2 regions of the Pseudaquabacterium inlustre genome follow, and region 2 is predicted to be linked to the other one. Evidence: riboswitches for the same ligand, from Rfam matches in the RefSeq annotation. Region 2 holds a riboswitch; the other holds the start of a gene.

Region 1 (11,775 bases), on a different contig from region 2:
CCGCTGCACGGCGAGACCGACAACCAGCGCTTCGTCGACATGGTCAACGCCTACGACGCCGCGCTGCGCGACCAGGCCGCCGCCGCCGCCAGCGCCGCCGGCATCACGGTGCACGAGGGCGTCTACGCCTGGGTGCTGGGCCCGCAGTTCGAGACGCCGGCCGAGATCCGCATGCTGCGGCTGCTGGGCGCGCAGGCGGTGGGCATGAGCACCGTGCCCGAGACCATCCTGGCCCGCCATGCCGGCCTGAAGGTGCTGGGCCTGTCGATGCTGACCAACATGGGCGCCGGCATGGCCGACGAGAACCTCAGCCACGCCCACACGCTGAACACCGCCAGCGCCACGGCCGACCAGGCCGCCAAGCTGCTGGCGGCGGTGGTGCCGGCGTTGAAGGCCTGACGCCCCGGCCGCCCGGTCAGGCGGCGAACGAGAACGCCACCTCCGGCCGCAGGCCGCTGACGATGCGCGCAATGCTCTTGCCCGAGCCGCAGGCATGGGTCCAGCCCAGCGTGCCGTGGCCGGTGTTCATGAACAGGTTGGCGAGCTTGCTGCGGCCGATGATGGGCACGTTGCTGGGCGTGGCCGGGCGCAGGCCGGTCCAGAACTGGGCCTGCGTGGTGTCGCCGGCGCCGGGGAACACTTCTTCCACGCGGCGCACGATGGCCTCGCAGCGCACGCGGTTCAGGTCGCGGTCGTAGCCGTTGAGTTCGGCGGTGCCGGCGATGCGCAGGCGGTCGCCCAGGCGTGAGAAGACGAGCTTGTACTCGTCGTCGGTCAGCGACACCTGGTGCGCCATGGCCGCATCCTTCACCGGCATGGTCACCGAGTAGCCCTTGGCCGGGTAGATCGGCAGGCGGATGCCCAGCGGCGCAGCCAGCCGCGGGCTCAGCGAGCCCATGGCCAGCACATAGGCGTCGGCCTTCAGGCGCTGGAAGCGGCCCTCGGCATCGGTGGCCTCCACATGGTCGATCTGGCCGCCGGCCTGGCGCAGCGCGGTCACGGTGTGGCTCATGCGGAACTGCACGCCGGCCGCGGCGCAGCGCTTGGCGAGTTCCTGCACGAAGCGGTGGGCGTCACCCGATTCGTCCTCGGCCGTGTAGGTGGCGCCGGCCAGTTGCGGGCGGATGTGGCGCAGCGCCGGCTCGATGGCCACGGCCTCGTCGGCCGAGACCAGGCGGCGCTCGCAGCCCAGCGCCCGCATCTGCTCGGCCGGGGCCACGGCGGCCTCGAACTCGGCCGCCGAGGTGTAGAAGTGCAGGATGCCCTGGGTGCGCTGCTCGTACTGCAGGCCGATCTCCTGGCGCAGCTGCTGCAGCGTGGCGCGGCTGTAGGTGCCCAGGCGCACGATCTGCAGGATGTTGTGGCGCGTGCGGCCGGGCGTGCACTGGCGAAGGAACTCCAGGCCCCAGCGCCATTGCGCGGGGTCGGCGCGCAGGCGGAACAGCAGCGGCGCGTCCTCGCGGCCCAGCCACTTCAGCAGCTTGGCCGGCGCGCCGGGGTTGGCCCAGGGCTCGGCATGGCTCACCGACACCTGGCCGCCGTTGGCGAAGCTGGTCTCCGCGGCCGGGCTGGCCTGGCGGTCGATCACCGTCACGTCATGGCCCTGCTGGCGCAGGAACCAGGCCGAGGTCACGCCGAGCAGGCCGGCGCCGAGGACGATCACATGCATGGGAAGCACTCCACAAACGGGTGCCCGCGTCCGGCGCGATGGATGCCGGATCGGGCTTGCCGCTCCCCCTGTCCTCGGTACCTGAGAGATTCAGCGCCGCGCACCGTGCGCGGGCCTTGCTCCTTCGGTGCTTCACGCCGGGCGTGAAGGCTCTCCAGACGGCGATGGTGGTGTGCAGTACGGGACCTGAGCGTGCATGGGAGTTTGCGCCTTCGGTGGCCGACGCCGCCTGGGGCGGTGCCGGCACTCTCCTGCAGAAGCGAAAGGGTATCAGGGGGCCGGCGGAGCCTCCGTGTCCAGGGTCTTGGGGTCGGCGAGAAAGCGCTCGGCCAGCCGCACCCAGTAGGCGGCGCCGATGGCCAGGTTGTCGTCGTTGAAGTCGTAGCCGGGGTTGTGCACCATGCAGGCATGGGCCGGGGCATGGTCGCCCACCGCGGCGCCGTCGCCATTGCCGATCAGCAGGTAGCTGCCGGGCACGCGCTCGAGCATGAAGGCGAAGTCCTCGCTGCCGGTCAGCGGCGGGCCCTGCTCGGTCACGCGGCCGGCGCCCAGCAGTTCCAGGCCCACCTGGCGGGCGAAGGCGGTTTCGTCGGGCGTGTTCACCAGCACCGTGTAGCCGGGGCGCCAGTCGATCTGCGCCGTGCAGCCCAGGCTCTCGGCCTGGGCGCTGATCAGCGCCTTGATGCGCGCTTCCAGCGTGCGGCGCACGTCACGGTCGAGCGCGCGCACGCTGATCTCCAGCCGCGCGCTGGCCGGGATCACGTTGTTGGCCTGGCCGGCCTGCAGCGCACCCACGGTCACCACCGCCGTGTGCAGCGGGTCGATGTTGCGCGACACCACGGTCTGCAGCGCCATCACGATGCTGGCGGCCGCCACCACCGGGTCTTGCGCCAGGTGCGGCATGGCGCCGTGGCCGCCCACGCCGTGCAGCGTGACGGTGGCGTAGTCGGACGAGGCCATCGCCGCGCCCTCGCGGAACACCAGCCGACCCTGGGCGATGCCGGGCATGTTGTGCATCGCGAACACGGCGTCGCAGGGGTGCTGGTCGAACAGGCCGTCGGCCATCATGCACAGCGCGCCGCCCTGGCCTTCCTCGGCCGGCTGGAAGATCAGGTTCAGCGTGCCGCTGAACTGGCCGTGCGTCGCCAGGTGGCGCGCGGCGGCCAGCAGCATGGCGGTGTGGCCGTCGTGGCCGCAGGCATGCATCACGCCGGCATGGCAGCTGGCATGGGCGAAGGTGTTGGCCTCGGTGATCGGCAGCGCGTCCATGTCGGCGCGGATGCCCAGCCGCCGCGTGCCGCTGCCGCGCTGCAGCGTGCCCACCACGCCGGTGCCGCCCAGGCCGCGGTGCACCGTGTAACCCCAGGCCTGCAGGCGCTCGGCCACCAGCGCGCTGGTGCGGTGTTCGTCAAAGCCCAGCTCAGGGTGGCGGTGGATGTCGCGGCGCAGCGCCACGAACTCGGGCGCGGCGTCGCGCAGCGCATCCAGCGTGGCCAGCGAGGCCATCGGATCGGCACCGTTCAGGGCCAGCAAGGCCGGGCTGACGTGGTCGTTCATGGCTGTGGGCTCACTGCGGTTGCAGCTTGATCTGGCGAGCGAGGGCGCGGTACTTCGCCGTCTCGGTCTCGAAGAAGCGGGCCGATTCGGCCAGCGTCATCGGCCGCGAGGCCACCTGCGTCTGCGCCGCCAGCTGGCTGCGCACGCCGGCGTCCTGCAGCGTAGCGGCGATGTCCTTGTGCAGGCGCTGCACCACGTCTTCCGGCGTGTCCTTGCGCACCATGAAGCCGGTCCAGATCGTGAACGCGAAGTCCTTCAGCTGCCGGCTCTCGCTCAGCGTGGGCTGGTTCTTCATCAATTCCGAGCGCTGTGCGCCCAGCTGGCCGATGATCTTCAGCCGGCCCTGCTCGGCCATCGCGCCCATCGCGGCGCTGTACACCAGCACGGCAAAGTCGACCTGGCCGCCGGCCACGTCCTGCAGCAGCGGCGCGTTGCCCTTGTACGGCACATGCGCGGCCGGCATGCCGGTGCGGTGCTGCAGGTCTTCCACGATGAAGTGGTACAGCGAGCCGATGCCCACGCTGCCGTAGGTCAGCGGCTTGTCCTTGTTCTTCTTGCCCAGTTCGATCAGCTCGTCCACATTCGCCACCGGCAGGTCCTTGCGCACCAGCAGCACCATCACCGCATCGGCCACCGGGTGCACCAGGCGGAAGTCTTCGGCCTTGACCTTCACCGCGGCATTGGCCAGCGGCGCCAGGATCACCTCGTTGGGCGAGGCCTGGAAGATGTACTGGCCATCGGCCGGCGCGGCCAGCACCTTCTGTGCGCCCAGCGCGCCGCTCACGCCGCCCAGGTTCTCCACCAGCACCTGCTGGCCCAGCTGCTTGCCCAGCGGCTGGTTCAGCAGGCGGGCGATGGCGTCGCTGGGGCCGCCGGCGGGGTAGGGCACCATCAGGTTGACGGGCTTGCTGGGGTAGGCATCGGCGCCCAGCGCCAGGCCACAGGCCAGCAGCAGCGGGGCGAACAGGGCGGCACGGCGGGCAAGCAGGCGGGGGCGCATGGCGGAATCCTCGGCAAGGGGTGGGGACACAAAGATCGACGACGCCAGGCCATCGTAGGCAGCGCCATTTCGTGCGTCCAATGCATTGTTCTTTGCATTAGCATGAGCTCACTGCATGCATTGCGCCGAAGGTTGCCGATGACGCTGATCCAGCTGCGCCACTTCATCGCACTGGCCGAGCTGGGCTCGTTCAGCCGCGCGGCCGACGATGTGCACCTCACCCAGCCGGCGCTCAGCCGCAGCATCCGCGCGCTGGAGGACGAGCTGGGCCAGCCGCTGTTCGACCGCGTGGGCCGGCGCAACGAGCTCAGCGCCTTCGGCCGTGCGGTGCTGGTGCGTGCGCGTCAGATCGTGTTCGACGCCGACGAGCTGCGCGGCAGCGGCCCGCGCATGCGCCAGGGCCTGGCCGGCCGGCTGCGCGTGGGCCTGGGCTCGGGCCCCGGCGCGATGCTGATGACGCCGCTGCTGCTGCAGGTGGCCGGCCAGCCGCCGGGCCTGCAGGTGGAGGTGGCGCGCGGCGGCACCGAGCTGCTGGTGCAGGCGCTGCGCGCGCGGCAGCTGGATGCGCTGGTGATCGACGCGCGCTCGCTGGTGCCGGCGCCCGACCTGCACAGCGAGCCGGTGGGCGAGATGCGCGGCGCCTTCCTGGTGCGGCGCGGCCACCCGCTGGCGCGCAGCCGCCGCGCGCCGACGTTCGATCAGGTGGCGGCGCACGGCATCGCCTCCACGCCGCTCAGCGACGAGGTCGCGCGCATCCTGGTCGAGCGCTACGGCCCGCAGGCGCATCCGCAGCGCTGCGTCACGCTGCGCTGCGACGAGGTCGGCAGCCTGGCCGAGGCCGCGCGGCACAGCGACGTGGTGCTGCTGGCCATCCGCGCCGCGGCGCCCGATCTGGTGGAACTCACGCTGGCGCCGCCGCTGGACGCCACCGCGCGCTTCGCGCTGGTCACGCTGGCCGGGCGGGCCGAGGCGCCGGCGCTGGCCCTGGTGCGACAGCTGGCGCTGGCGCTGCTGCAGGATGCGGGTTGACGCCATGCCCCTATGGCATGCTCCATGCCTTCGTCCCGAGCCCGCCCCTGTGCCGTCGTCCATGCCCCTGCATCGCCGCTCCGTCCTGCTCACCCCGCTGGCGCTGGCCGCCGCCCTGCTGGCCGGCTGCGCCACCGCGCCCCAGCCCGACGCCACGCCGGCGCCGCGCGCGCCGCTCAAGCTCACCATCCTGCACACCAACGACCACCACGGCCGCTTCTGGCCGAATGCCGATGGCGAGTACGGCATGGCCGCGCGCAAGACGCTGATCGACCGCGTGCGCGCCGAGGTGGCGGCCGCTGGCGGCGAACTGCTGCTGCTGGACGGTGGCGACATCAACACCGGCGTGCCCGAGAGCGACCTGCAGGACGCCGAGCCCGACTTCCAGGGCATGAACCGCCTGGGCTACGATGCCTCGGCCGTGGGCAACCACGAGTTCGACAAGCCGCGCAGCGTGCTGCTGCGCCAGAAGGCCTGGGCCAACTTCCCGCTGCTGTCGGCCAACATTTACCAGGACGGCCAGCGCCTGTTCGAGCCCTACCGCATCTTCGAGCGGCGCGGCTACAAGATCGCCGTGATGGGCCTGACCACCAACGACACGGCCAAGATGGTGCTGCCCGACAACGTGCGCGGCACCGAGTTCCGCAAGCCCATCGACGAAGCCGCGAAGCTGGTGCCCGAGCTGCGCGCCAAGGCCGACATGGTGATCGCCGCCACCCACATGGGCCACTACCCCGATGGCAACCGCGGCGTCAACGCGCCGGGCGACGTGGAGATGGCGCGTGCCGTCAAGGGCCTGGACCTGATCGTCGGCGGCCACAGCCAAGACCCCGTGTGCATGCTGGCCGAGAACCGGCGCAACGAGGCCTATGTGCCCGGCCAGCCCTGCGCGCCCGACCGCCAGAACGGCGCCTGGATCGTGCAGGCCCATGAATGGGGCAAGTACGTCGGCCGCGCCGACTTCGTCATCGAGGCCGGCCGCGTGGAACTGGTGAAGTACCAGCTGCTGCCGGTCAACCTGAGCCGCAAGCTGGCCGACGGCACGCGCGCCACCTACACCGAGCGCATCCCCGAGGACACGGGCCTGCGTGCCTTCCTGCAACCCTTCCAGGAGCGCGGCCAGGCCCGGCTGAACGTGCCGGTGGCCCAGGCCGATGGCGTGCTGGACGGCGACCGTAGCACCGTGCGCAAGCAGCCCACCACGCTGGGCACGCTGATCGCCCGCGCGATGATGGACAAGATGGGCGCCGACCTGGCCCTGATCAACGGTGGCGGCGTGCGCGACAGCCTGCCCGCCGGCACCATCACCTACCGCGACGTGATGAAGGTGCAGCCCTTCTCCAACACCGTGGGCGTGGCCGAGCTCACTGGCACCGAACTGCTGGACTACCTGCGTGCCGCGGCCCGGATGACGCCGGGCTCGGGCGCCTTTGCCCAGACCGCCGGCGTGCGCATGGTCATCGAGGGCGGCGTGCTGAAGCAGGCGCTGGTCGGTGGCCAGCCCATCGACCCGCAGCGCCGCTACAAGCTGGCGATCAACAACTTCACCGCGCTGGGCGGCGACGGCTACCCGCGCCTGCGCGAGCACCCCGGCTACACCGACAGCGGCTACAACGACGCCGAGGTGCTGCGCGCCTACCTGGCCGCACGCAGCCCGCTGAAGGTGGCCGACTTCGAACCAGGCGACGCCGTGGTGCGCCGCTGAAGCCCCATCGATCGACATGAGCGACACCTTGCTGAACGACGCCCGCACCGCGCTGGCTTGCCTGGACCTGACCAGCCTGAACGACGGCGACACGCCGGCGGCCATCACCGCGCTGGCCGCCAAGGCCGCCGGGCCGGCGGGCCGACCCGCCGCGCTGTGCGTGTGGCCGCGCTTCGTGGCCCAGGCCAAGGCCGAGGCGCCGGCCGGCGTGGCCGTGGCCGCTGTGGCCAACTTCCCCGACGGCAGCCTGGACCTCGCCCGCGCGGTGGCCGACACCCAGGCCATCGTGGCCGCCGGCGGCGACGAGGTGGACCTGGTGCTGCCCTGGCGCGCGCTGCAGGCCGGTGATGCGGCCGGCGCCGCCGCCGTGGTGCAGGCGGTGCGCGCGGCCTGCCCGGGCCGGGTGCTCAAGCTGATCATCGAATCGGGCGAGCTGGCCACGACGGCCCTGATCGCCCAGGCCAGCGCCATCGGCCTGGAGGCCGGCGTCGACTTCCTGAAGACCAGCACCGGCAAGACGCCCACCGGCGCCACGCCCGAGGCGGCCTGCGTGATGCTGGAGGCGATCGCGCAACACCAGACCGCCCACCCGCGCGGCGCGGCCGTGGGCTTCAAGGCTTCGGGCGGCATCCGCACCGTGGCCGACGCGGCGCTCTACATCGGCCTGGTGCGCGAGATCCTCGGCGAAGGCGCGCTGAACGCCCGCCGCCTGCGCTTCGGCGCCAGCGGCCTGCTGGGCGACATCGAGCGCGTGCTCACCGGCGCCGGCGCGGGCAACACCGCCGCGCCGGGCAGCTATTGAGGCCGCCGCCCCAGCCCGTCATTCAGCGCAGGAGGCCCGCCATGCCCGAGGTCATCGGCATCGACCACATCTACCTCACGGTCAGCGACCTGGCGCGCTCCGAGGCCTTCTACACCCAGGTGCTGGAGAAGACCCTGGGCTACCGCAGCAACCGCTTCACGCTGGGCGGCGATGCGCACGTGCAGTTCTACAACCGCCTGCACGGCATCGTGCTGCGGCCGGCGCGCGTGGCCACGCCGCACGAGCCCTACGCGCCCGGCTTGCACCACCTGTGCCTGCGCGTGGACAGCGCGGCCGATGTGGCCGAGGTGGCGCGCGCGCTGCAGGCCGCCGGCATCGCCGCCAGCGACGCCCACACCCACTCGGAGTACGCGCCCGACTATGTGGCCACCTTCTTCACCGATCCCGACGGCCTGCGCCTGGAGGTCACCAATTACCGGCAGGAACGGCGTGACCGCCACGACCGCTGGTCCGAGCTGGGCGGCTGAACGGCGGGGCCGGGCCTGATGCGCGCTGCCGAGATCATCCGCGCCAAGCGCGACGGCCGGGCGATCACCGAGGCCGAGATCCAGGCCTTCGTGCGCGGCCTGGTCGACGGCAGCTGGAGCGAGGGCCAGGCCGCCGCGCTGGCCATGGCCATCGTCTGGCGCGGCATGACGCGCGCCGAATGCGTGGCACTGACCCAGGCCATGACGCACTCGGGCCAGGTGCTCGACTGGCGCGACGCGCGCCTGCCCGGCCCGGTGCTTGACAAGCATTCCACCGGCGGCGTGGGCGACAAGGTGAGCCTGCCGCTGGCGGCCATCGTGGCGGCCTGCGGCGGCGTGGTGCCGATGATCTCGGGCCGCGGCCTGGGCCACACCGGCGGCACGCTCGACAAGCTGGAGGCCCTGCCCGGCTACACGGTGAACCCGCCGCGCACGCAGCTGCTGGCGGCGCTGGGGGCGGCCGGCTGCGCCATCGTCGGCGCCGGGGCGGATCTGGCGCCGGCCGACAAGCGGCTGTATGCCATCCGCGATGTCACGGCCACGGTGGAGTCGGTGCCGCTGATCACCGCCAGCATCCTCGGCAAGAAGCTGGCGGCCGGGCTGCAGGGCCTGGTGCTGGACGTCAAGGTGGGCAACGGCGCCTTCCTGTCGGGGCTGGACGAGGCGCAGGCGCTGGCGCGCAACCTGGTGGACGTGGCCTGCGGCGCCGGCTTGCCCACCCAGGCGCTGATCACCGACATGAACCAGCCGCTGGGCCGCACCGCCGGCAATGCGTTGGAGGTGGCCGAGAGCATCGCCCTGCTGACCGGCGCCCGTGCCGGGGCGCCCGAGCCGCCCGAGCCGCGCCTTCTGGAACTGACCCTGGCGCTGGCCGCGCAGCTGCTGCACCTGGGCGGGCTGGACGCCAGCGTGGCGGCCGCCCGCGCGCGGGCCGAGGCGGCGCTGGCCAGCGGCGCGGCGGCCGAGCGCTTCGCCCGCATGGTGGCGGCGCTGGGCGGGCCGGCCGACGTGCTGGCCGATGCGCGCCTGCCTGTGGCCCCGGTGGTGCGGCCGGTGCCGGCGCTGCGGGCCGGCCACATCGCCCGCATCGACACCCGCGCACTCGGTCTGGCCGTGGTGGCGCTGGGCGGCGGCCGGGCGCGGCCGGGCGATGCGGTGGACCCGCGCGTGGGCTTCAGCGGCCTGCGCCCGCTGGGCAGCGCGCTGGCCGCCGGCGAGCCGCTGCTCACCGTGCACGCCGCCAGCGCGGCGGATGCCGAGGCCGCCGCGCGCGCCGTGCAGGCCGCCATCACGCTGGCCGAGGCCGCGCCGCCGCCCACGCCGGTGGTGGTGGGCCGGGTGGAGGCCGCGGCGCCACCGGCCTCGGCGTGACGCCTGGCGTGATGCCCGTCGCGATGCCCGTCGAGAGGCCCCGGCACGGCGTCGCGCCGCCGGCCACCTCCGGCTGGAGGTTATGCTGCGCGCGTCCGTCCCCGTCACCGTCCGGAAAGCCCGCGATGCGCCGTCTTGTCACCCTGATCTGTCTGGCCGCCACGCTTGCCACCGCGCAGGCCGCGCCGCCCAGCGAGGCCTCGATCGAAGCCCTGCTCACCGTCACCAAGGCCGAGCGCCTGCTCGACGGCATGTACGCCAACATCGAGCAGATGATGCGCCAGAGCATGCAGGCTGCCGTGCAGGGCCAGACACTCAGCGACGAGCAGCGGCGCGTCCTGGATGCCGCGCCGGCGCGCCTGGCCAAGGTGATGCGCGAGGAACTGAGCTACGCCTCGCTCAAGCCGCTGTATGTCGGCATCTACCGTGAATCCTTCACCCAGGACGAGGTCGACGGCCTGCTGACCTTCTACCGCAGCCCGGCCGGCGTGGCGATGATTGAGAAGATGCCGCTGGTGATGCAGAAGAGCCTGGTGGGCGTGCAGCAGCGCATGGGCCCGATCATGGACAAGCTGCGCCAGGCCATGGAAGCCGCGGTGGCCGACGCCAAGGCCGCCAAGTAGCGCGCGCCGCGGCGCGCAGGTTTCGGCCGCGGGCGTGAACCCTGCGCGCAAAGCCCTGTCGGCGGCGGGCTGCGCCGGCGCCGCGGCGCCCGCCGATGCCCTAAGATGGATTGCAAAGCTGCCGGCCCAGGCCGGGGGCGATCGTGGCCGTCGGCCGGACGGCGACCGGGCGCATCCGCAGTACCACGATGCCCGGTGGGCAATCGCACTGGTACCGGCGCCGGTGCCCGTGTCGGTGGAGAACCGCGATGAAGCCGTCGACCATCCTGGTCGTCGACGACGAACCGCTGAACCTGGCGGTGATGTCCAAGCTGCTGAACCCGCACTACCGCGTGCTGGGTGCCCGCACAGGCCCCAGCGCGCTGGCGCTGCTGGCCAGTGGCGAACTGCCCGACCTGATCCTGCTCGACGTGATGATGCCGGAGATGGACGGCCATGCCGTGCTCACCCGGCTGCGCGAGGACCCGCGCACGCGGGCCATCCCGGTGGTCTTCGTCACCGCGCTGAGCGACGAGGTCAACGAGGAGCAGGGCTTCGCGCTGGGCGCGGTCGACTACATCGGCAAGCCGATCAAGCCGGCGGTGGTGCTGGCCCGCGTGCGCACCCACCTGGCGCTCAAGCAGGCCCAGGACCGGCTGGGCGAGCAGAACCAGTGGCTCGAGGTCGAGCTGGCGCGCCGCATCCGCGAGAGCCTGTTGGCCCAGGACCTGACGCTGTGCGCGATGGCCGAGCTGGCCGAGACCCGCGACAGCGATACCGGCAACCACATCCTGCGCACGCAGTCGTACATCGAGGCGCTGGGCCGCCAGCTGCAGCGCATGGGCGGCTATGGCGGCGAGCTCGACGACGTGCAGCTCGACCGCATCGTCAAGGCCGCGCCGATGCACGACATCGGCAAGATCGGCATCCCCGACAGCATCCTGCTCAAGCCCTCGCGGCTGGATTTCGACGAGTTCGAGATCATGAAGACCCATGCCCGCATCGGCGGGCAGGCCATCGACCAGGCGGTGCGCAAGGCCATGGCCATGCATGGCGGGGCCGACGGCGAGGCCTCGGCGGCGGTGCGCTTCCTCGAGGTGGCGCGCACCATCGCCACGCACCACCACGAGCGCTGGGACGGCCTGGGCTACCCCGACGGCCTGGCCGGCGAGGCCATCCCGCTGCCGGCCCGGCTGATGGCCCTGGCCGACGTGTTCGACGCCCTGACCACGCGCCGCGTCTACAAGGCGCCCTGGACGCTGGACGACACGCTGGGCTACATCCAGGCGCATGCCGGCCGGCAGTTCGACCCGGCACTGGTGCAGGCCCTGATGGCCATCCGTGGCGAGTTCGCCGCCATCATGGCGCGCCTGGCCGATGACTGAGGCGCGGGCTGCCGCGCCGCTGGTCACCGGGGTGCCCGACGGCCTCGGGGCCGCGATGGAGGAGCGCCTGCGCCTGATGCAGGCGGCGGTGGACCAGGCGGGCGACGCGGTGTTCGGCGTCGATGCCGACGGCCGCGTGGCCTATGCCAACCGCGCCGCCGGCGACT
Region 2 (11,775 bases):
CCAGCGCATCGACGCTGGGCAGGGTGCGCGCGTCGTCGCTGAAGATGCGCCACAGCAGCGCCAGGTCGTCGCGGGTGGTGGTCTCGTCCAGCGTGACGGCGATGTACTCGCCCCAGCAGCGGCGCAGGTTGGCGCCCAGGCTCACGGCGCGGGCCATCAGGCGGTCGGTGTCGGCGCCGGTGCGCAGGCAGATCGTGTCGAAGGCGCCGGCGTTCAGGTGGTGGGTCTGGCCCAGGTCCACGCCCAGCTCGCGCAGGCCGGCGACGAAGATGCCCAGGTAGCGCGCCACGCGCTGGGCGATGCGCTTCAGGCCCTCGGGGCCGTGGTACACGGCATACATGCTGGCCACCACGGCCGGCAGCACCTGGGCGGTGCAGATGTTGCTGGTGGCCTTCTCGCGGCGGATGTGCTGCTCGCGCGTCTGCAGCGCCAGGCGCATGGCCGGCGCGCCGTGGCTGTCCACGCTCACGCCCACCAGGCGGCCGGGCATGGCGCGCTTGAAGTCGTCACGGCAGGCCATGTAGGCGGCGTGCGGGCCGCCGGCACCCATCGGCATGCCGAAGCGCTGGGTGCTGCCCACGGCGATGTCGGCGCCCATCTCGGCGGGCGTCTTCAGCACCGTCAGCGCCAGCAGGTCGGCCACCAGGATGAAGGCGGCCTGCTTGCCGTGCACGGTGGCCGCGTCAGCGCTCCAGTCATGCAGCCAGCCGCTGCTGGCCGGGTACTGCGCGATGGCGGCGAAGTAGTCGTCGCCCGCCAGCGCGGTGGCCCAGGCCTCGGCCGAGTCGGCCTGCTTCAGCGTCAGGCCCAGCGGCTCGGCGCGGGTGGCCAGCACCTCCAGGATCTGCGGATGCATGTCGCCCGAGACGACCAGGGTGTTGCCCTTGGCGCGCACGCTGCGCTTGGCCAGGGTCATGGCCTCGGCGGCTGCGGTGGCCTCGTCCAGCATCGAGGCGTTGGCGATCGCCAGACCGGTGAGGTCGGTGATCAGGGTCTGGAAGTTCAGCAGCGCCTCCAGCCGGCCCTGCGAGATCTCGGCCTGGTAGGGCGTGTAGGCGGTGTACCAGGCCGGGTTCTCGAGGATGTTGCGCAGGATGACGCCCGGCGTGTGCGTGCCGTGGTAGCCGCAGCCGATGAAGCTCTTGAGCACCCGGTTCTTGGCGGCGATGGCGCGCAACTCGGCCAGGGCCTGGGCCTCGGTGGCCGGGGCCGGCAGGTCCATCGGCCGGCTGCGGGCGATGGCGGCGGGCATCACCGCGTCGATCAGCGCGCGGCGGGAGGCGGCGCCGATGGTGCTGAGCATCTGGGCCTGTTCGTCGGCGTCGGGGCCGATGTGGCGGGCGGTGAACTCGGCGGCGTTCTCGAGTTCGGCGAGGCTGGGCAGGGCGGGGGTCATCGGATCACCTCGGGGCGGGCAGGGCGGTCGGGCAGGGCGGTCAGACAGGCGGTCGGGCCGGCGTTCAGGCATGCGGCGGCGCGGCTCGGCGCGCATCCGGTCGGAACGGCGCCGTTCACGGCTTCGGCAGGGTGGGGCGGCGCCGCGGGCGGATGCGGCGCCGCGGGCTTCACAGCGTCTTGAGCAGCGCGTCGTAGGCCGGCGCGTCCATCAGTTCGTCGAACTGGGCCATGTTGCCCACGCGCACCTTGAAGAACCAGCCTTCGCCCAGCGGGTCGCGGTTGGCCAGGGCCGGGTCGGCGCGCAGCGCCTCGTTGACCTCGACCACCTCGCCGTCCACCGGCATGTAGATGTCGGCCGCGGCCTTCACCGACTCGACCACGCCCGACACCTCGCCGCGGTTGTAGCTGCGGCCCACCTCGGGCAGATCGACGAAGACCACGTCGCCCAGCGCATCCTGCGCATGCAGCGTGATGCCGACGACGGCGGCCTCATGGTCCTCGATGTTGATCCATTCGTGCTCGGGGGTGAACTTGGTGGTCATGTGCGCGCTCTCGTGGGGCGGTGGGTGGAACGAAGAAAGGGGAAAACGGACGACGCGGCTCAGCCGCGGTGGTAGCGGTGCGGCGCGAAGGGCATGGGCGACACGCGCATCGGCAGGCGCTTGCCGCGCACCTCGGCATACACCTCGTGGTGCAGCGCGCCGTGGTTGGCGGCCAGGTAGCCCATGGCCACCGGCTGGCCCACGGTGGGGCCCAGCGTGCCGCTGGTCACGCGGCCCAGCGGGCGGCCATCGGCATCGACCAGCGGCGCGCCTTCGCGCACCGGCACGCGCTCCAGGCCCACCAGGCCCACACGGCGCACGCCCGGCGGGGTGCTGAACTGCGGGCCGATCACGTCGGCACCGGGGTAGCCGCCTTCGCGCTCGCCACCGGGGCGGCGCACCTTCTGGATGGCCCAGTTCAGGCCGGCCTCGATCGGTGTGGTGCGGGTGTCGATGTCGTGGCCGTACAGGCACAGGCCGGCCTCCAGGCGCAGCGTGTCGCGCGCGCCCAGGCCGGCGGGCTTGACCTCGGGCAGGCTCAGCAGCGCACGGGCCAGGGCTTCGGCCTGGTCGGCCGGCACGCTGATCTCGAAGCCATCCTCGCCGGTGTAGCCCGAGCGGGTGACGAAACAGTCGGCGCCGGCCAGCGTGAAGTCGCCGCCGGTCATGAAGGTCAGCGCGGTCACGCCCTCGTTCAGCCAGCGCAGCGCGCTCACCGCCTGCGGGCCCTGCAGCGCCAGCAGCGCGCGGTCGGGCAGCGGCACCACGGTGCAGCGGTGGCCGATGTGGGTGATCAGGTGGCGCGTGTCGGCGTCCTTGCACGCGGCGTTGACCACCAGGAACAGGTGGTCGGCACGGCGCGTGACCATCAGGTCGTCGAGCAGGCCGCCGGCGGCATTGGTGAAGAAGGCGTAGCGCTGCTTGCCCGGCGCCAGGCCGACGATGTCCTGCGGCACCAGGCTTTCGAGTGCGGTGGCCGCCTCGTCGCCCAGCAGCTTGAGCTGGCCCATGTGCGAGACGTCGAACAGCGCCGCGCCTTCGCGGCACTGGCGGTGCTCGGCCAGGATGCCGGCGGGGTATTGCACCGGCATGGCATAGCCGGCAAAGGGCACCATCTTGGCGCCGAGTTCCAGGTGCAGCGCGTGCAGCGGGGTGGTCAGCAGGTCGGCGGCGGGAGCGGACATCGCGCAAATCCTTTGGCGGCGAGGGGTTCAGGCACCCATCCGGCCACACCGGATGGGAAAGACCCCTCGCTGTCCGCTTTACCTGAGAGATTGGCAGCCGCGTGGTATGCGCCGACCGCTTGCCCCTTCGGTGGACGTGCTGCGACGCGCTGGGCGTCGGCCCGCCTCTCTCCAGTGAGGAACGCCCCGCTTTCGCAGCGCGCCTGCCAGTCCTTTTGCCTGAGCGTTCGAGGGGGTGCCTCTGCGCCTTCGGCGGCCCCTGGTGGGGCTCTCTCCTGGCAGGCGCGCAGTGTAATGCACTGCGCCGCCCATGGCGCACCCATGGCGCAGCGTTGCCGCCGCGGCGCCCACCCGCTTCGGCGTCCCCCGGACATGGGGCGTGCGGCCACCGCACCGGGTCGGGACCGGTGCAAAGCGGCGATGATGTCGGCCGTTCCTGCCGCGAGCTGTATTGCGCCCATGCCGGCCCCGCCCCCCGCTGTCCGTTCCACCGTCGCCGGCGCCGCCGTGCAGGCCGAGCCCGGCGTGCGCCCGGCGCTGGCCGCGCTGTGGCGCAGCGTGGGCCGGACGCGCGGCGTGGTGGTGGCCAGCGCGCTGAGCCTGCTGGCCCTGGGGCTGGCATTGCTGGCGGCGCGTGCGCTGCCATTGGACGCCTGGCTCGACCACCGCCAGGACCTGCAGGCCGCCTGGCTGGCCCCCGCGGCTCCGGCCGACGCCGCGCGGGTGGTGGATGTGGACGAGGACAGCGTGCGCCGCATGGGCGCCTGGCCGTTGCGCCGCGATGCCTATGTGCCGGCCGGCCGCTGGTTGCTGGCACACGGCGCCCGTGGCGTGGCCTTCGGGCTGATGCTGGTGGATGCCAAGGACGGCGACGCGGCGTTCGCCGAGTGGGTGGCCAGCGCGCCGGCGCCGGTGCTGCTGGCCGCGCGCAGCGTGGCGGGCGAGGGCGACGCGGCCGCCGGCATGCTGCTGGCGCCGCCCGGCTGCGTGCCGGCGCCGGTGGCGGGCTGGCAACTGCCGCACTGGGCTGCTGGCGGCGCAGCGGCGGGCGCCCTGGCACGGGTGGGGGCCCTGTCGGTGCCGGTGGATGCCGACGGCGTGCTGCGCCATGTGCCGCTGTGGCAGCAGGCGGGCGACCTGGCGCTGCCCTTGCTGCCGATGGCGGTGTGGCAGGCCCTGCATCCCGGCCAGGCCCAGGCCATGCGCTGCGTGCGCCGCGATGACCAGGTGCTGGTGCAGACCCCCGCCGGGCCGCTGTGGACGCTGGACGCCGAGCAGCGCCTGCGGCCCTGGCTGGCCCGGCCCGACAGCGTGCCGGCGCCGCTGGCGCTGTGGCGCGTGGATGCCGCGGCGCGGGGGCTGCTGCCCGACGACGAGGCGCAGGCGCTGGCGGCCGCGGTGCGTGGCCGTGTGGTGTTCATCGGCGCCAGCGCCGCCCTGGGGGGCGAGGTGCTCACGGCGCAAGGGCTGCGCAGCGCCACGCAGGCGCTGGCCGCGCTGCACGACGCGATCGACAACAACCGCCTGCTGGCGGCGCCGCGCCCGGCGGTCGACGCGGCCCTGCTGGCGCTGGGCCTGCTGCCCTGGCTGGTGTGGGCGCTGCAGGGCTGGCGCCAGTCGCCGCCACGGGCCTGGCCGGTGCTGCTGGCGGCCGCCGCCGGCGGGGTGCTGCTGCTGGTCATCGACACCGGGCTGGTGGTCTGGCGCGGCCAGCTCAGCCACATCGGGGCACCGCTGGCCCTGCTGCTGGCCATCGGCGGCCTGGCGGTGTGGCACGCGCAGCGGCATGCCGCCCGCGAGACCCGCCGGCTGCGCCTGCAGCACGCCGCGCTGGAGGCGGCCAACCAGGTCAAGAGCGACTTCCTGGCGCACCTGAGCCACGAGATCCGCACGCCGCTGAACGCGCTGCTGGGCGCGGCCGAGATGCTGTCGCAGACCCGGCTGGATGCGCAGCAGAAGCGCCATGTCGCGCTGTTCGGCAATGCCGGGCAGGACCTGCTGCACATGCTCAACGACCTGCTGGACCTGTCCAAGAGCGAGGCCGGTCTGCTGACGCTGACGCGCCACCCGTTCTCGCTGCCGCGCCTGGTGGCGCAGCAGGTGGCGCTGTTCGAGGCGCGCGCGCAGCAAAAGGGCCTGGCCCTCGACGTGGAGACCGATCCCGACCTGCCCGAAACCGTGGTGGGCGACGCCATGCGCGTGGGCCAGGTGCTGCGCAACCTGCTGGGCAACGCGGTGAAGTTCACGCCGGCGGGCACGGTGACGCTGCTGGTCGGCTTCGGCCGCAACCGCCAGCATGTGCGCTTCGAGGTGCGCGACACCGGCGTGGGCATCCCGGCCGACCGGCTGCAGCGCATCTTCCTGCCCTATGTGCAGGCCGATCCGCAGGCCGCGCAAAGCCTGGGCGGCACCGGCCTGGGCCTGGCCATCTGCAAGCGCATGGCCGAGGCCATGGACGGTGAGATCGGGGTCGTCAGCCGCGAGGGCATGGGCTCGTGCTTCCATGTCGAGCTGCCGCTGCCGGCCACTGCCGCGGCACCTGAAGGGCCGGTGACGCTGCCGCACGGCGTGCCGCCGTCGGTGGTGCCTGCCGGCGCGGTGGCGCGGGCCGGGCGCAGCGTGGTGCCGGTGCTGGCCGCCGACGACAGCCCGCACAACCTGATGCTGCTGCAGGCCTTTGCCGAGGGCACCGGCTACCGCATCGACGGTGTGCACGATGGCGGCAGCGCGGTGCGCCGTTTCGAGGCCGAGGCGTACCGCATCGTGCTGCTCGACCTGAACATGCCGGCGCTGTCGGGCCTGGACGCGGTGCGCGCGATGCGCGCCGTGGAGCGCCGGCGCCACCGCAAGCCGGCGCTCATCGTCGCGGTCAGCGGCCAGGCCGACGCGGCTGATCTGGCCGCCGCGCGCGAGGCCGGCTTCGACGCGCACTTGGCCAAGCCTTATTCGCGCGCCCAGTTGCTGGGCCTGATGGCGCGCACCCGCACCGCCGCCGATGCCGCCGGCAGCACGCTGCCGCCCGACGGTGGCGGCGACGCCCGCCTGCGCGCGCTGGAGGCCCTGCCCGACAGCGACCTGCCTGGTGCGCTGCAGCGCCTGGGCGGCCTGCCGCTCTACGACCGCGTGCTCGAGGCCGCCTGCGAACCGCTGCTGAAGTTCGATCAGCGCCTGACTCGATCGATCGACGCCGTGCCCTGCGACATCGACCGTGCGCATCGCCTGGCCCACGACCTGAAGTCGCTGGCCGCCACGCTGGGCCTGCCGGGCCTGGCCGAGGATGCCAAGGCGCTGGAACTGGCGCTGCGCGACACCGTGTCGCCCGGCGAAGACCCCGCGGTGCGGCGGGCCCGCCGCGCGGTATCGTCGCGGCTGGCTGGCGTGCGCGAGGTGCTGCTGGCCGGCGGGATGCAGGGGCCGGGCACCGGTCGCGTCCCGCCCCACACCGATCCGGGGCTGCATGCATGAGCGATGAGGCAATGGGCGATGGCCTGGGCGAGGCCGCGCTGAGACAGATCCTGCGCAGCGCGCGCACCATTGCCGTGGTGGGCCTGTCGGCCGAATGGCACCGCCCCAGCTACTTCGCCGCCAGCTACATGCAGGGCAAGGGCTACCGCATCCTGCCGGTCAACCCGCGCTATGCCGGCGGCCAGGTGCTGGGCATGCCGTGCGTGGCGCGGCTGGAAGACCTCACCGAGCCCGTCGACATCGTCGACGTGTTCCGCAAGACCGAGGATGTGCTGCCCATCGCCCGCAGCGCCATCGCGCTGGGTGCGAAGTGCCTGTGGCAGCAACTCGGCGTGGCCAACCTGCAGGCGCATGACGAGGCCCGCGCCGCCGGCCTGGCCAGCGTGATGAACCGCTGCGTGAAGATCGAGCACGCGCGGCTGTTCGGCGGCCTGCACTGGGCCGGCGTGAACACCGGCGTGATCTCTGCCAAACGTCCGTCATGAGCGACCATCAGTTCCGCCCCGAAACCCTGGCCATCCACGCCGGGCAGATCCCCGACCGCGAGACCGGCGCGCGTGCGCTGCCGATCTACCAGACCACCAGCTTCGTGTTCGATTCGGCCGAGCATGCGGCGGCGCTGTTCAACCTGCAGACCTTCGGCAACGTCTACTCGCGCCTGAGCAACCCCACGGTGGCGGCGCTGGAAGAGCGCGTGGCCGCGCTGGAAGGCGGCCGCGCCGCCGTGGCCAGCGCCTCGGGCATGGCCGCCGAGGCCATGGCGCTGATGACCCTGCTGCAGGCCGGCGACCATGTGGTGGCGGCCGGGGCGCTGTATGGCGGCTCGGTGACGATGCTGGCGGTGAACCTCGCCAAGTTCGGCATCGAGACCAGCTTCGTCGACGCCACCGATCCGGCGGCCTTTGCCGCGGCCATGCGGCCCAACACGCGCGCCGTGTTCGCCGAGAGCCTGGGCAATCCCAGCCTGGTGGTGCTGGACATTGCCGCCGTGGCCGATGTGGCCCATGCCCATGGCGTGCCGCTGATCATCGACAACACGGTGCCCAGCCCGTACCTGTGCAACCCGCTGGCACTCGGCGCCGACATCGTGGTGCATTCGGCCACCAAGTACCTGGCCGGCCACGGCACCACGCTGGGCGGTGTGGTGGTGGATGGTGGCCGCTTTCCGTGGGACAACGGCCAATTCCCGGGCATGACCGAGCCCTCGCCCGGCTACCACGGCGTGAAGTTCTACGAGACCTTCGGCGACTTCGGCTTCGCCATGCGCTGCCGCATGGAGACGCTGCGCGTCTACGGCTCGGCGCTCAGCCCGATGAGCGCCTGGCAGATCCTGCAGGGCGTGGAGACGCTGCCGCTGCGCATGGAACGCCACTGCCGCAATGCGCTGGCGGTGGCGCGCCACCTGCAGCAGCATCCCCAGGTGAGCTGGGTGAACTACCCCGGCCTGCCCGAGCACCCGCAGCATGCGCTGGTGCAGCGGCAGATGCGCAACGCTGACGGTGTGCCGGGCGCCTCCGGCCTGCTGGCCTTTGGCGTGAAGGGCGGGGCGGCGGCGGGCGAGCGCTTCATCGGCGCGGCGCGTTTCATGAGCCACCTGGCCAACATCGGCGACACGCGCACGCTGATCATCCACCCGGCCAGCACCACGCACCGGCAACTCAGCGAAGAACAGCAACTGGCCGCCGGCGTGCGGCCCGACATGGTGCGCCTGTCGGTGGGCCTGGAGCATGTGGACGACATCCTGTGGGACATCGACCAGGCGCTCGCCGCCTCAGCCGGGTAGTTTCAAGACCCCGGATGCCAGCAGCGCGTCGATGCGCGCGCCGTCGAAGCCCAGTTCCTCCAGCACTTCCAGGCCATGCTCGCCCAGGCGGGCACCGCCGCGCTCGGGCGCCATCGGCTGGCCGTCGAAGCGGGCACCGGCGCGGGCCAGGCGCACGCGGCCGATGTCGCCATGGTCCAGCGTCACCACGGCCGCGTTGTGCTGCACCTGCGGATCGGTGAGCACCTGCGGGCGCTCGTGGATCACGCCCATCGGCACCCCATGCTGGCGGCACAGGGCTTCCAGCGTGGCGTTGTCGAACTGCAGGAACAGCGGCTCCAGCGTGGCGCGCAACTCCTTGCCGTGGCGGTAGCGCAGCGGCAGGCTGGCGAAGCGCGGGTCGTCGGCAATCTCCGGGTGCCCCAGCACCGTGCACAGCGCGCGGAACTCGCTCGGTTGCGGCACCATGGTCGTCACATGGCCGTCGGCCGTCTTCCAAGGCCGCTGCGTGGCGCCGAACTCGGGGAAGGGCGCCGGCGCGTCGTCGATGAACACATGGTTGTACATCGCGTCGGGCCACTGGAAGGCCAGCGTGGCGTCGAGCATGGCCACCTCCACGCGGGCGCCGCGGCCGCCGCTGCGCTCGCGGCGCAGCAGCGCGGCGGTGATGGCCTGCGCGGCGGTGAGGGCCGTGACCTTGTCGCTCACCGTGCTGGCCAGCACCACCGGCGCGCCGGTGGCGTAGTCGCGCTGCGAGGCGGCCACGCTGCCGAGTGCCTGGATCACCGCGTCGTACGCGCGATCTCCGGCGCGCGGGCCGTCGGGCCCGAAACCGGTGACCGACACATGGATCAGGCCCGGAAAGCGCTCGGCCAGCAGGGCCGGCGCCAGGCCCAGGCGTTCCATCACGCCGGGGCGGAAGTTCTCCACCAGCACGTCGGCGCGCGCGATCATCGTCAGCAGGATCTCGCGCGCCTCGGGCGACTTGAGGTCGAGTGCGATGCCGCGCTTGCCGCGGTTGGCGGTGATGAAGGTGGCCGACAGGTCGCCCTTGGCCGGCCCGATGGCCCGGGTGGTGTCGCCCTCGGGCGACTCCACCTTGATGACCTCGGCGCCCTGGTCGGCCAGCAGCGCCGTGGCCATCGGCCCGGCGAACACCGAGCTCAAATCGACAATACGGATGCCGGCCAGCGGCTTCATCACATCCACCCCGGCCGGCTGCCCGATCATTTGCCGTAGACCTTGCCGAAGCGCACCCAGGTCTTGCCGTCGAACTTCGACAGCTGTTCCTTCTCGACCGGGTAGAAGTCGTCCGGGCCGGTCTTGATCTCCACGCCCGGCAGCAGCATCGGCACGTTCTGCATGTTCAGGTTGGCGGCCTGGCGCATCACGTTCTCGCGCGTCAGGTTGTCGCCGCACTGGCGCAGCACCTGGGCCATGGTCAGCGCATGGGTCCAGGCGGTGACGTTGAAGGCATTGGTCAGGTCGCCGCCGGGGTAGTACTTCTTCATCCAGTCGGTCCAGGCCTTGAAGTCGGCATCGTTCACCCAGGCCGGATCGGTGGGGTCCTTCAGGTACTGGGTGGTGATCAGGCCCACCGAGTTGTCCAGGCCGGCCGGCTTGAGCACCGAGCCCACCGAGGCCGACACGCTGTTCAGGTAGTGCGCGTCGAGCTTCCAGCCGATCTCGGCCGCCTTCTTGATGGCCTGGGCCGCGAACTTGGGCGTGGTGATGTTGAAGAACACGTTGGCGCCCGAGTTCTTCAGGCTGACCATCTGGCTGTCGACCGTGGGGTCGGTGACCTCGTAGCTGACCTTCGAGACGATCTGGCTGGTCTTGGCGCCCAGGCCTTCCTCGAAGCCCTTCAGGTAGTCCTTGCCGTAGTCGTCGTTCTGGTAAAGGATGCCGATCTTGGCGTTGGGGAAGCTTTCCAGCAGGTGCTGCGCGTAGATGCGGCCCTCGCCGGTGTAGGGCGGCTGCCAGCCCATGGTCCAGGGGAAGTTCTTCGGATCACCCCACTTGGCGGCGCCGGTGGCCACGAACAGCTGCGGCACCTTCTTCTGGTTCATGTACTTGTGGATGGCGCTGTTGGGCGGCGTGCCTAGCGGCGCGAACACCAGCAGCACCTCTTCCTCCTCGACCAGCTTGCGCGCCTGCTCCACCGTCTTGGCCGGGTTGTAGCCGTCGTCCACGCTGATGAACTTGACCTTGCGGCCGTTGATGCCCCCCTGCGCGTTGACCATGTCGAAGTAGGCCTGCATGGCCTTGCCGATCACGCCGTAGGCCGAGGCCGGACCCGAGTACGGCATGATGTTGCCGATCTTGATTTCCTTGTCGTCGGCACCTGTGTCGTACTTCTTCTGGGCCAGTGCGGCACCGCTCAGGGCGGCGGCGGCGAAGGCCACGGCCGTGGCTCGGATCACGAAGTTCCTGCGGGCAGAGGTCATGGATCAAGGTCTCCTGGTCGGGAATCGATCGGGTGGTTGGCGTGCATCGGTGCAGCCGGTGTGTGCACCGACACAACGCCTTGATTGAAACGCGCCACCGGGCGGTGGCGCGACAGGGTCAACCCCGAGCCGGGGCCGGGCGCAGGCGCGCCCACAGCGAACGCAGCAGGCCCATCACGCCCGAGGGCATCAGGTACATCAGCAGGATCAGCACGGCGCCGTAGATCGCCCACGGCGCCGACTTGGAGATCTCGTCGGCGATGTTGGGCACGAACTGGATGAAGGCCGCGCCGAAGATGGCGCCGGGGATCGACGCCAGGCCACCCACCACCACGCCCACCAGGAAGGTGATCGACAGGAACACCGTGAAGCTGTCGGGCGAGACGAAGGCCACGCAGATGGCGCCCAGGCCACCGGCCACGCCGGTGAAGGCGGCCGACACACCGAAGGCCATGCTCTTGAACAGCGGCAGGTTGATGCCCATGGCGGTGGCGGCGATGGGATGGTCGCGGATGGCGATCAGCGCGCGGCCGATGCGCCCGCGCAGCAGGTTCCAGGCGATCAGGAACATCAGCGCGGCGACGATCAGCGTGAAGAAGTACAGCCAGCGGTCGGCCGACAGCGGCTGGTTCAGGAAGCGGAACTCGAACGGTGCGTCGGGCTTGCTGAGCACGATGCCCTGCACGCCACCGGTCAGGTGCTCGATCTTCTTGTACTTCAGCAACTGCGGCACGGCCAGCGCGAAGGCGAAGGTGGCCAGCGCCAGGTAGTGCCCGCCCAGCCGCAGGGCCGGAAAGCCCATCAGGAAGCCGAGGATGAAGCACACCAGGGCCGAGACCGGCAGCGTGGCCCAGTAGGGCCAGCCGGCCATGCTCATCAGCATGGCGGCGGCGTAGGCGCCCACCGCGTAGAAGGCGCCGTGGCCCAGCGAGATCTGGCCGTTGAAGCCGGTCAGCAGGTTCAGGCCCAGCACCGCC

Evidence for each region. A riboswitch is a leader RNA that binds a small molecule or an ion and turns the genes downstream of it on or off. The one in region 2 is predicted to bind glycine.
Region 1: it holds a riboswitch for glycine, as region 2 does, so the genes downstream of both, AACH10_RS15415 (D-amino acid dehydrogenase) here and gcvT (glycine cleavage system aminomethyltransferase GcvT) in region 2, are expected to answer to the same signal.

What each region holds. Positions count from the first base shown of each region.
Region 1 is NZ_JBBUTH010000008.1:177,595-189,369, reverse strand. Features, by position in the region: gene AACH10_RS15420 (purine-nucleoside phosphorylase) at 1-399, shown strand, start outside; gene AACH10_RS15415 (D-amino acid dehydrogenase) at 416-1,669, opposite strand; glycine riboswitch at 1,728-1,837, opposite strand; gene AACH10_RS15410 (M20 aminoacylase family protein) at 1,940-3,175, opposite strand; gene AACH10_RS15405 (tripartite tricarboxylate transporter substrate binding protein) at 3,237-4,226, opposite strand; gene AACH10_RS15400 (LysR family transcriptional regulator) at 4,365-5,255, shown strand; gene ushA (bifunctional UDP-sugar hydrolase/5'-nucleotidase UshA) at 5,317-6,960, shown strand; gene deoC (deoxyribose-phosphate aldolase) at 6,977-7,762, shown strand; gene AACH10_RS15385 (VOC family protein) at 7,804-8,250, shown strand; gene deoA (thymidine phosphorylase) at 8,266-9,621, shown strand; gene AACH10_RS15375 (DUF2059 domain-containing protein) at 9,747-10,244, shown strand; gene AACH10_RS15370 (response regulator) at 10,493-11,608, shown strand; gene AACH10_RS15365 (PAS domain S-box protein) at 11,601-11,775, shown strand, end outside.
Region 2 is NZ_JBBUTH010000004.1:531,251-543,025, forward strand. Features, by position in the region: gene gcvP (aminomethyl-transferring glycine dehydrogenase) at 1-1,396, opposite strand, end outside; gene gcvH (glycine cleavage system protein GcvH) at 1,566-1,940, opposite strand; gene gcvT (glycine cleavage system aminomethyltransferase GcvT) at 2,000-3,124, opposite strand; glycine riboswitch at 3,184-3,309, opposite strand; glycine riboswitch at 3,322-3,412, opposite strand; gene AACH10_RS10385 (hybrid sensor histidine kinase/response regulator) at 3,584-6,589, shown strand; gene AACH10_RS10390 (CoA-binding protein) at 6,586-7,074, shown strand; gene AACH10_RS10395 (O-acetylhomoserine aminocarboxypropyltransferase/cysteine synthase family protein) at 7,071-8,372, shown strand; gene AACH10_RS10400 (CaiB/BaiF CoA transferase family protein) at 8,361-9,581, opposite strand; gene AACH10_RS10405 (ABC transporter substrate-binding protein) at 9,578-10,798, opposite strand; gene AACH10_RS10410 (branched-chain amino acid ABC transporter permease) at 10,917-11,775, opposite strand, start outside.